Regions from separate parts of the Ligilactobacillus agilis genome, predicted to be linked through region 1. Evidence: predicted binding sites of a transcription regulator. Region 1 holds the regulator's gene; the other holds the start of a gene.
What was found. Region 1 encodes HrcA, which represses chaperone genes, less so after heat shock. Its sites were predicted from a motif close to TTAGCACTCNNNNNNNNNGAGTGCTAA; they were not measured.

Region 1 (6,269 bases):
GTAAAATATAATTGACATCGAAGTGAGGAACTATGAACAGTAGGGTTAAGGACTACCGGCTAAAGCGGGGCTATTCGCAAGCAAGCCTGGCTTACCAGGTCGGCATCGCCCGCCAAACTTTAAGTATGATAGAAAATGGACGCTATAATCCTAGTTTGGATTTATGTATTCGGTTGGCAGAGGCACTTGAGACGGATTTAAATACCTTATTTTGGAAGGTGGGGAAAGATGATGCTAACAATTTTTAAGTCTTATGGAATTAAGCCACCCTTGGATGAATTTTTTGAGGCGGAGGTTAAAAACTACATTACCGATAGCTACCTATGCTATCTTCAACTGTTACCCCTCTTATTGTTAGGAACAATGGCGCTAGCGGGACTGAAGCCTAACTGGCTAGCTGGATTAAGTCTAGCTGCAGTCGGCATCAACTTGGGATTGATTCTAGCTTTGAGGTCAGTGGTGTCCTGGCGCTACCGGCGCTTGCAAGCGGGCCGACCAGCTTGGCAGTTTACAAGGACCTTTAGGAACAAGACTGCCAAGAAGATGTTTGGGCTACCCAGCCGGTTAGATGAGTTTGAGGCTAACTATCTCACGGACCTCATGGTAAAAGCCAGTGTTAAAACTGAGCTGGGTAACTTAGTGATTACCGGACTGACTATACCTTGTTTAGTAATTTGGCCACAGGTCGCTTGGGGAGGATACCTCATCTTAGTCTTACTGAACTGCATCGTTTTCCAAACAGGGATTCAGCTTAAGGCAGGCGACGCGGGCTTATTAAATGTTAAGCCCACTAGTAAGTATAACCCACCTGCTAAAAAGCCTAATAAGCTGAGGTTGTTAGGCAACTTAGTGGTGATGGGGCTGTTATATTGGGCAGTTGTTGACGGTAAGTTCACCTTAGTGGGTTTACTTGGAACGGGTTGTTACCTCGTTTTAATGGGGGTCTTTTGGTACGGGCTTATTAAAGCTGACCGCAACTTGCAAACCTATGTAGATAAGCATCAGCCAAAGTAAGAAAACAACCGGTCTTTAGGATTAACTAAAGGCCGGTTGTTTTTAGTATTCTTCTCCGTCAAGGTAGTGGTTGTAGTAACTAACCTTGACGTCAGTGGCGGTGATTTCAAGCTTAGTGACTGCGCCGTTTTTAGGGCCGAGGTTATAGGCACCCAGTTCGGGGGCAAAGTGGTCAACTAAACTCCGGGTAGTTAGGCTGTGGCTGACCAAAAGTAGTTTTTGGCCGTCAGTGTGGTTTTGTCTGAGGTAATCAATCCCAGCGTTAAGCCGTTGCCAGTAGGCCGCGTCTGATTCGGCGTCACCGAAAGGATCGGCTTGGTGTAAGAAATCCCGGGTTTGCGCAAAAGAATAGTCCCGTAAAATATCATTGTAGGTCCTGGTTCCGTGGTTAGCACCAGCGATTAGCCAAACTTGGCTAGCATCAGCGGCTTCAAAGTAACCAAACCCTTGCTCCTTAAAGTAGGTTAAGGGGGCCGCCTTTAAGTTAGGGGTGTGGTGGTTAGCCTTAAGAATAAAGCCACTCGTCCTAATAGTCCGCATGGTGTTAGTGTGGTAAGCAGCATCGAACTTAATGTCAGCCAGGTGGCGTCCCGCTAGCCGTGCGTCTTCAATTCCCTTTTCGGTTAGGGGAGAGTCGCACCAACCTTGTAGGCGGTTATAACGATTTAACATAGTTTGGCCGTGACGGACCATATAAACTGTAATTGCCATAAAATCTTCCTATCTTTTTTTACTTATTCCTATCTTAACATGGAAAAATTACCGCGCCAAAAATTTTTTTAGCACTTTAAAGACGAAAGTGCTAAAAAAGTGGTAAAAATCCTTGACCTAACAAATAAAGTCGTGTATATTAATAATTGTTCTTAGCACTTAAATGTTGCGAGTGCTAAGAGAGAAACAGAGGTGATTGTGGTGTTAACGGACAGACAGCTTTTGATTTTAGAAGCGATTATCCGAGATTACACTGAGATTGGACAGCCAATTGGCTCGAAGGCATTGCAAGAACAATTACCTATTCATGTGAGTTCGGCAACGATTCGTAATGAGATGGCCGTGTTAGAACACCAAGGTTATATCACCAAGGAGCACTCAAGTTCTGGCCGGGTCCCATCTCTAAAGGGATACCGCTATTACGTTGACAATATTGTTAAGCCAGCTAAGCTAGACAAGCAGTCACTTAAAAGTATCCGCAATTCCTTTGGAAATGAGTTTTTGAAGGTTGATGAAATTGTCGCAACTTCCGCCAAAATTCTGTCTGACTTGACTAGCTATACGGCGATTATGTTAAAGCCGGATAGCACTGATTTAAGGTTGGAAGGGTTTCGGATGGTACCGATTGGTCACCAACAGGTAATGGTAATTTTAGTTGCCAGTGACGGGACGGTTGAAAGTCAAATTTTTAACATTCCACCAGAAATTAGTGGAGACGAGCTTGAAGCAGTGATGCGCTTGATTAATGACCAAGTAGTAGGTCTACCTTTGAATCAAGTGATTGCCAAGCTTCATGCCACCTTGCCGCTACTGACCCGTTACCTCCAGCAACCTGCTGGCTTTTTAGATGTTTTTGGCAACGTCTTAGACAAGGCTGTCAAAGAACAAGTCTATGTCTCCGGTCGCATGAATCTTTTGAATTTTGCTCACGATAATAACGTTGAGCAGTTAAAGTCACTGTATTCATTAGTTAACCAGGTTCCTAACATTAGTGACTTGGTTGATAATGACAAGGGCATTTCAGTTAGATTTGGCGATGAGTTAACTAATAAGTTACTGTTAGATTATAGCTTAGTCTCAGCAACTTATGACGATGGCCACAACGGGCAAGGATTGATTGCCATTTTGGGGCCAACTAACATGCCGTATGCCAAGATGATTGGCCTACTTGGGGCATTTAGAAAAGAGTTAACCGCCAGGTTGATTGATTATTACCAAAATTTTGATAATTTTAATTAGAGAAAAGGGGTGTTCAAGTGGCTGAAAAAAATGAAGAACTTAAGCAAACTGAAGAAGCTAAGCAAGCAGAAGCGACAGAAGCTACTGAAAAGCCAACCCAAGCAGAAGCTAAGGAAGATTCAGTAGCAAAGGCTGAAGCTAAGATTAAAGACTTGCAAGCTAAGCTTGATGAAATGGAAGATAAGTACCTCCGCTCCCAAGCAGAGATGGCTAACATGACGAACCGCTTCAAAAAAGAGCAGGCGAGTCTGTTGAAATACGCCGGTCAAAGTATGGCGACCGCAATCTTGCCGGCCATGGATAACTTAAGTCGGGCCTTAGAAATTGAAGTTGACGATGAAGCGTCTAAGCAATTGAAGAAAGGTGTCGAGATGGTTGCCCAAAATATCGAAGCGGCCTTGAAGGAAAACGAGGTCACTAAGATTGAAGCTTTGGGTAAACCTTTCGACCCAACCTTACACCAAGCTGTTCAAACGGTTCCGGTCGAAGAAGGACAAACACCTGAAACGGTTGTTCAAGTCTTTCAAGAAGGCTATATGCTAAAAGACCGGGTATTGCGGCCAGCAATGGTGGTTGTAGCTCAATAAATTTTATAATAAAGAGGTTGAATAAATAATGGCTAAAATTATTGGTATTGACTTAGGGACAACTAACTCAGCTGTGGCTGTCCTTGAAGGTAAAGAAGCAAAAATTATTACAAACCCAGAAGGTAACCGGACAACTCCATCCGTTGTGTCCTTCAAGAATGGGGAAACTCAAGTTGGGGAAGTTGCTAAGCGTCAAGCAATCACTAACCCAGATACAATCTCATCCATCAAACGTCACATGGGTGAAGCTGGATACAAGGTTGACGTTAACGGCAAGTTTTACACTCCTCAAGAAATTTCTGCGATGATTTTGCAATACATCAAAGATTACGCAGAAAGTTACTTAGGTGAAGAAGTAACCCAAGCAGTTATCACTGTTCCTGCTTACTTCAACGACTCCCAACGTCAAGCTACTAAGGATGCTGGTAAGATTGCCGGTTTAACAGTTGAACGGATTGTTAACGAACCAACTGCTGCCGCTTTAGCTTACGGTTTGGATAAGACTGACAAAGATGAAAAGATCTTGGTCTTTGACCTTGGTGGTGGGACTTTTGATGTGTCCATCCTTGAATTAGGTGACGGGGTCTTCGAAGTACTTTCAACTAATGGTGATACTCACCTTGGTGGGGATGACTTCGATAACGCCATCATCGACTGGTTAGTAGCTAACTTCAAGTCAGAAAACGGAATTGACTTATCAAGCGACAAGATGGCAATGCAACGCTTGAAGGATGCAGCAGAAAAGGCTAAGAAGGACCTTTCTTCAGCTAGCCAAGCTCAAATTTCCTTACCATTTATCACAGCCGGTGCTAACGGCCCACTTCACTTGGAAACAACCTTAACTCGGGCTCAATTCAACCAATTAACAGAAGAATTGGTTGAAAGAACTAAGATTCCTGTTCGCAACGCCTTGAAGGATGCCGGTTTGACTAACGCCGACATCGACGAAGTAATCTTAGTTGGTGGTTCTACACGGATTCCAGCTGTGCAAGAAGCTGTTGAAGCCGAAACTGGTCACAAGCCAAACCAATCAGTTAACCCTGATGAAGCCGTAGCCTTAGGGGCTGCTATCCAAGGTGGGGTTATCACTGGGGATGTTAAAGATGTGGTCTTACTTGATGTTACCCCATTATCACTTGGGATTGAAACAATGGGTGGGGTCTTCACTAAGTTGATTGACCGCAACACTACAATTCCAACATCTAAGTCCCAAGTCTTCTCAACTGCTGCTGATAACCAACCAGCCGTGGACATTCACGTTTTACAAGGTGAACGCCCAATGGCAGCTGACAACAAGACTTTAGGTCGCTTCCAATTAACGGATATTCCTGCTGCTCCACGTGGGGTTCCTCAAATCGAAGTTAAATTCGATATTGATAAGAACGGGATTGTTAACGTTTCTGCTAAGGACTTAGGAACTAACAAGGAACAAAAGATTACCATCAAGAGTTCATCTGGTTTATCTGACGAAGAAATCGACCGGATGGTTAAGGAAGCTAAGGAAAACGAAGAAGCAGATAAGAAGCGTAAGGAAGAAGTTGACTTACGTAACGAAGTTGACCAATTAATCTTCCAAACTGACAAGACCTTAAAGGAACTTGATGGCAAGGTTTCAGACGATGAAATTAAGCAAGTTAAGGATGCTAAGGAAGCATTAAAGAAGGCCCAAGAAGCTAACGACTTAGAAGATATGAAGGCTAAGAAGGATGAATTAACTAAGATTATCCAAGATGTCTCAGTTAAATTATACCAACAAGCTCAAGCAGCTAGCCAAGCCGCTGGCGCAGATGGCCAAGCAGACGGTAGTGCTAAGGCAGACGATAATACCGTTGATGGTGACTTCAAAGAAGTAGATCCTGAAGACAAGTAATTGCTTGGTAAATAAGGACTGGTGCTAGCCCCTTAGGGTTGGGCCGGTCCTTTTTTTAAGGAAAAAACTTTTTTCTTCCCAGGAGATATGGTAATCTAGGTGGGAAGAAATTTCTTGGAGGGAAATAATGGCTGAACAAAGAGATCCATATGAAGTCCTAGGTGTGTCCAAGGATGCATCCGCAGACGAAATTAAACGCGCATACCGGAAATTATCCAAAAAATATCACCCCGATTTAAACAAGGAACCGGGTGCGGAAGCTAAGTTTAAAGAAATTAACGAAGCTTACGAAACCCTAAGTGACCCTCAAAAGAAGGCCCAATATGACCAATACGGCTTTGCTGGCAACCAACAAGGCTTTGGTGGTGGCGGCTTCTCTGGCTTTGGTAACGGTGGCTTTGACTTTGGTGGCGGCGGCTTCGAAGATATCTTTTCTTCTTTCTTTGGCGGTGGTGGCCAAAGCCGAAGTCGGACGGCACCAAGACAGGGGCGCGATTTACAATACGAAATGAATTTAACCTTTGAAGAGGCAATCTTTGGTAAGAAGACTAACATTGAGTATAGTCGGGAAGCCTTGTGTAAGACCTGTCATGGTTCCGGGGCGAAGGCAGGCACTTCCCCAGTAACTTGTCATAAGTGTGGTGGCCGTGGCTTTATTCAAGTTCAACGGCAAACCCCACTTGGCCGGATGATGACACAACAAGAATGTGACGTCTGCCATGGAACTGGTAAGGAAATTAAGGAAAAATGTACTACTTGCTACGGTAGTGGCCATGTTCGTGAAAAGCATGAAGTTCAAGTTACCATCCCAGCCGGGGTTGAAGATGGCAACCAAATGCGCTTACAAG
Region 2 (6,269 bases), 400 kb from region 1:
AGACGCTGGTGGCCACCTTGTTGATAAAGTAGCGGTCGTGAGAAACAAATAAAATTGTGCCGTTAAAATCAAGGATAGCCTGCTCTAGGACTTCTTTACTGTCAATGTCTAAGTGGTTAGTAGGTTCGTCCAAAATTAAGAAATTATCGTGTTCTAAGGCTAACTTAGTTAGAAGTAAGCGGGCTTTTTCACCACCAGAAAGGCTACCGACGATTTTTTTAACATCATCACCAACGAAGAGGAAACTACCTAGAATCGAGCGGACGTCACGTTCTGGCATAGTTGGGTGTTCGTCCCAAATTTCATTAAGTACGGTCTTTTTGAAGTCAAGGTTTTGTTGTTCCTGGTCGTAGTAGCCTACCGTAACGTTAGTTCCTAGTTCGGCTGAACCCTTGATAAAGGGAATTTTACCTAGGATACTCTTTAAGAGGGTGGACTTACCAATTCCATTGGGGCCAACGATAGCCATAACCTTGTGTTTGCGTAAATCGATATTAATGGGGGCTGCAATGGTTGTCTGATTATAGCCGATTGCGGCGTCAGATACGGTTAAAACGACATTGCCACTCTCTTTTTCGCCTTCAAAGCTAAAGTGGGGGCCCTTTTCATAGCCTTCAGGTCGTTCTAACCGGTCCATTTTTTCTAGTTGTTTACGCCGGCTTTGAGCCCGTTTAGTGGTGGAAGCTCGGACTAAGTTACGGTTAACGAAATCTTCCAATTTATTGATTTCTGCTTGTTGTTTTTCGTAACTCTTCCATTCCTGAGCTAAGCGGGCGGCTTTTTCCTTAATATAATAAGAATAGTTCCCCTTATAGTAATTAGAGTGACCATGCGTAATCTCGTAGATTTCGGTGACGATTTTATCTAAGAAATAACGGTCGTGAGAAACGATTAAGAGTGCGCCTTGGTAGCCTTGAATGTAATTTTCTAACCAGGTTAAAGTCTCAATGTCTAAGTGGTTAGTAGGTTCGTCTAGAATCAAGAGGTCGCGTTTTTCTAAGAGTAATTTAGCTAAGGCTAGGCGGGTTTTTTGTCCCCCGGAAAGGTCTGTGATGGCGTGGTCATACATATCTTCGTCGAAGTGGAAACCATGGAGGACCGCTTTTATTTCATTTTCATAGCCGTAACCATTTTGAGCGTTAAAGTCATGGAGTAATTGATCGTATTGCTTAGTTAGTTGTTCGTAAGCGGCGCTTTGATGGTCTATGCTAGTAGCAATTTGTTCTTCTAGTTGGTGGAGCTTAACTTCCATTTCTTGGAGGTAAGCAAAGACGGACTTCATTTCCTCGAAAACAGTTTTATCGGAATCAAGGCCAGTAGTTTGGGCAAGGTAGCCAATAGTTAGGCCTTTTTTACGGACAATTTGGCCTTCATCTGGTTCGGAGTCACCGAGTAGCATTGAAATTAAAGTAGACTTACCGGCTCCGTTTTTGCCGACTAAGCCAATCCGAGAATTATCTTGAATATCGAGGCTAACGTTTGAAAACAAGACGTCTGCCCCAAAGTGACGGGCGACGGCTTGTGCTTGAAGTAAAATCATGAAAATATCACCTGCTTGTGTAGTTTTTAGCTTGTGTTAAATAGTAATAATGTTTGTGAATTAATATGTACAATCTTTCTTTTTAAGCGAAAATCTTAGATGTAGTGCTTGATAAGCTGGGATTTTACCGACTGAATTTAAAAAAGATTGTGAAAAAGTAAACGCTTTTTTGTTCCCTTATAGTCGCGGTTATGGTAGAATTAATTCGTGAACTATGTGAAAGGAGAAATAAAATGGCTACTGAAAATATTCCTAATGCAACAGCTAAGCGGCTCCCCATTTATTATCGTTACCTTAACATTCTAGCAGATTCTGGTAAAAAAAGGGTATCCTCTACGGAATTAGCTGAAGCTGTTAAAGTAGATTCGGCAACCATTCGGCGTGACTTTTCTTATTTTGGTGCCCTAGGTAAGAGAGGGTATGGTTACGAAGTTGAAGCATTGATTAAGTTCTTCAAAAAGATTCTTAACCAAGATAAGTTGACTAACGTTGCCTTGATTGGAGTCGGAAATCTTGGCCATGCTTTATTAAACTTTAACTTCCATAAGAGTAATAACGTCCGAATCAGTGCTGCCTTTGATGTTAATGACGAGATAACGGGTACCATTCAAAGTGGGGTGCCCATCTACCCAATGTCTGATATGAAAGAACAGTTAACGGTACAACAGATTGAAATTGTTATTTTGACTGTACCTGCATCTGTTGCGCAAGATGTAACTGATGAAATTATGGAAACTGGGGTAAAAGGTATCTTGAACTTTACCCCTCTTAGAATTTCTGTTCCAGATACAGTCCGGGTCCAAAACGTTGATTTGACCAACGAACTCCAAACTTTGGTTTACTTTTTAGATCACTTTGGCACTAAGGATGAAGACTAATAACTTAGGGATTTTCACATTATGGTGAAAATCCCTCTTTTTTATATTGTTTGGCTAAGTAGCAAGATTAGTAAGTTCATTCCCAGGTGACACCCCACGCTAATACTGATTCTTCCCGTCTTATAGTAGACCCCACTAAGGATTAGGCCCATAAAAGCATAGACTAAGAAGTGACCATCGTTATGGGCTAACACAAAGAGAAAAGTTGATCCTAATAAGGGGTAGAGTTTATTTGTAAAGTCGCTAACGGTTCCAAAGAGTACCTTCCTAAAGACGAGTTCTTCCATAAGTGGAGCGGCTAGTATCAAAGTTAAGGCGTAGTACGGATAGGATTTCGTAATGGTTAGCAAAGATTGGGTGTTGGCAGAAGCGCTTGGAAGGTGGAGAACGTAACTCTCGAACCCTAAAGCCAATTTTTGACTAATAAATAAGCCTAACAGTCCTAAGCCGAGGTAGAGTAAACTCACAGACCAGGGAGCTGGTCGTCTTTCAAACTGATTGTGATAAGGGTAGCGGTGGTTAAGCCCCAGCATAAGTCCCGCACCTAAGAGGTTAATAATTGTTAGGAACAGATAAATATAAGGACTTTTTGCCCACCAGTAGCTAGCTAGGTTGGCAAAGTTAAGTGTTAGAAAATAAGTAAGCACTAATGCCAACGCGTTTTTAGAATTTGCCATTGAAAAAACCTTTCTGCTTGTAAGTAAAATTTCAACAGCGTCAATTATAACACAGTTAAGCCGTGGTTAAAAAAATTAGCACTCGCCAGGCGAGAGTGATAAAAAAGTCTTGCAATTTTAAATTAAAGTGAGTATAGTAATAGTTGTAATCAGTTAGCACTCAAAGTTAACGAGTGCTAAAAAAAGACATGGAGGGATTTAACGTGCTTAAACCATTAGGAGATCGAGTAATTTTAGAAGTTCAAAAAGAAGAAGAACAAAAAGTTGGGGGCATTATTTTAGCCGCTAATGCAAAAGAAAAACCTCAAACAGCTAAGGTTATCGCTGTTGGTGAAGGTCGCGTTTTAGACAATGGTCAAAAAGTTGCTCCAAGTGTTAAGGAAGGTGACCTTGTCTTATTCGACAAGTACGCTGGAACAGAAGTTAAATATGAAGATGCAACTTACTTAGTTGTTCGTGAAAACGACTTAGTTGCAATCGTTGACTAGTTTTTATTAAATTTACTACTATATGAGGTGAATATTTAATGGCAAAGGAAATTAAGTTTTCAGAAGATGCACGTTCAAAAATGTTAGCCGGGGTTGACAAATTAGCTAACACAGTTAAATCAACAATTGGTCCTAAGGGACGTAACGTTGTCTTGGAACAATCATATGGTTCCCCAACTATCACAAACGATGGGGTAACTATTGCTAAGGGAATTGAATTAGAAGATCATTTTGAAAATATGGGGGCTAAATTAGTAGCCGAAGTTGCTTCTAAGACAAATGATATTGCCGGTGACGGTACAACTACTGCTACTGTCTTGACCCAAGCAATTGTTAACGAAGGAATGAAGAACGTAACTGCTGGTGCTAACCCTGTTGGTATCCGAACTGGGATTGAAATGGCAACTAAGGCTGCCGTTGAAGGGTTACACAAGATGTCTCACACAGTTGCTTCTAAGAGTGATATCGCCCAAGTTGCTTCTATTTCATCAGCAAGTGAAGAAGTAGGTAACTTAATTGCTGATGCGATGGAAAAAGTTGGTAACGATGGGGTTATCACTATTGAAGAATCTAAGGGGATTGATACTTCCTTAGACGTTGTTGAAGGGATGCAATTTGACCGTGGTTACCTATCACAATACATGGTAACAGATACTGATAAGATGGAAGCAGACCTTGACAACCCATACATTTTGTTGACTGATAAGAAGATTTCTAACATCCAAGAAATCTTGCCATTGCTTCAAGAAGTAGTTCAACAAGGGCGGGCACTCTTGATTGTAGCCGATGATGTTGATGGTGAAGCTTTACCAACCCTTGTTTTAAACAAGATTCGCGGTAGCTTTAATGTAGTTGCTGTTAAGGCACCTGGCTTTGGTGACCGGCGCAAAGCAATGTTGGAAGATATTGCTATCTTGACCGGTGCAACTTTGATTACCGATGATTTAGGCCTTCAATTAAAAGACACTACCCTTGACCAATTAGGGACAGCTCACAAGGTAATTGTAACTAAGGAAAATACAACAATTACTGAAGGTGCTGGTGACTCAGCTCAAATTAAGGAAAGAGTAGAACAAATTAAGAAGCAAATCGCAGAAACAACTTCTGACTTTGATCGTGAAAAGCTTCAAGAACGGTTAGCTAAATTAGCCGGTGGGGTTGCGGTTATTAAAGTTGGGGCTGCCACTGAAACTGAATTGAAGGAACGCAAGTACCGGATTGAAGATGCCTTAAATGCAACCCGGGCTGCCGTGGAAGAAGGCTTTGTTCCTGGTGGTGGTACAGCCTTAGTAAATGTAATTCCTGCTGTTGCTAGCCTTAAAGCTGAAGGTGACGTTTTAACTGGGATTAACATTGTTAAACGTGCCTTAGAAGAACCAGTTCGTCAAATTGCTGAAAACGCTGGGCTGGAAGGATCTGTAATCGTTGAAAAATTAAAGGAACAAAAGGCCGGTATTGGTTACAATGCTGCTAGTGATGAATGGGTAGATATGGTTGAAGCCGGAATCGTTGACCCAACTAAGGTTACTCGTTCAGCACTTCAAAATGCTGCTTCAGTTTCTGCATTATTACTTACAACCGAAGCGGTTGTTGCCGACAAACCAGAAGAAAATCCTGCTCCTCAAGCACCAGCTGCTGGCATGGGCGGTATGATGTAATTTAAAATTAAGTGTAATTAAAAGCAAGTTTCCCTTGAGGGGGCTTGCTTTTTTTATTATGGAAAAACTTTGTTAAAAAATTAGCTTGCAAGTCCTAAGTAAATATGATTAAATCAAGGGCGTACTATTTTACAACTGCCCCTACTAGTCTTAATAAGATGTGGCTACTAATTTTGGGGCTTTTGGTGTAAAATGGTGGTGTTTAATCAAAAAAGTTTCTACTTTAAATAAGTGATAATTACGATTAGCTAAAGGAGAAATTGTTATGTGGCGTTATTTAAAACGGCTGTTAATTGGTCAGCCGTTAAAAACTGCAGAGGAAGGCGGGCAATCTTTAACCAAGTTTAAGGCCCTGGCACTTCTTTCTTCAGATGCTTTGTCTTCTGTGGCATACGGGACCGAACAGATAACCACCGTGTTATTTGCCTTATCTGCAGCTGCAACTTGGTATGCAATGCCAGCGGCTGGAATTGTGTTGATTTTGCTCTTTGCAATTACAATGTCCTACCGCCAAATTATTCATGCCTATCCATCTGGTGGTGGTGCTTACGTAGTCGCAACCAAGAACTGGGGAACAGGTGCTGGGTTAGTGGCCGGGGGCTCATTATTGGTTGACTATATGCTGACCGTTGCGGTTTCTGTGACTGCGGGGACTGAAGCGATAACCTCTGCGGTGCCGGCTTTGCGTGACCATAGTGTGGCAATTTCAGTAATAATTGTCCTCTTTATCATGACCTTGAACTTACGGGGAATGAGGGAGTCAGCTTCATTTCTGACCGTGCCCGTTTATTTCTTTGTCATCATGATTGTCGGGATGGTCGTTTGGGGATTAATTAATATTGCTACCGGTCATTTGGCTTACCATGCTCCAGCTGCGATTGGTGCTAGTGTTCCTGGCATGACGGTTATTTTATTTTTAAAGGCATTTTCTGCAGGGTCTTCTTCCCTAACTGGGGTCGAAGCCATCAGTAATGCGGTGCCAAACTTTAAGGAACCAAAAAGAAAGAACGCGGCTAATACCTTAGCAA

Region 2: a site for HrcA is predicted at 3,249-3,275, ahead of groES (co-chaperone GroES). Genes of this name have one in related genera too.

The regions. Positions count from the first base shown of each region.
Region 1 covers NZ_CP104397.1:1,314,862-1,321,130, reverse strand. The annotation lists gene N4597_RS06550 (helix-turn-helix transcriptional regulator) at 33-248, shown strand; gene N4597_RS06545 (hypothetical protein) at 229-1,014, shown strand; gene N4597_RS06540 (histidine phosphatase family protein) at 1,057-1,725, opposite strand; gene hrcA (heat-inducible transcriptional repressor HrcA) at 1,927-2,964, shown strand; gene grpE (nucleotide exchange factor GrpE) at 2,982-3,551, shown strand; gene dnaK (molecular chaperone DnaK) at 3,580-5,421, shown strand; gene dnaJ (molecular chaperone DnaJ) at 5,549-6,269, shown strand, end outside.
Region 2 covers NZ_CP104397.1:1,711,713-1,717,981, reverse strand. The annotation lists gene N4597_RS08655 (ABC-F family ATP-binding cassette domain-containing protein) at 1-1,540, opposite strand, end outside; gene N4597_RS08650 (redox-sensing transcriptional repressor Rex) at 1,774-2,418, shown strand; gene N4597_RS08645 (CPBP family intramembrane glutamic endopeptidase) at 2,460-3,095, opposite strand; gene groES (co-chaperone GroES) at 3,299-3,583, shown strand; gene groL (chaperonin GroEL) at 3,622-5,241, shown strand; gene N4597_RS08630 (APC family permease) at 5,507-6,269, shown strand, end outside.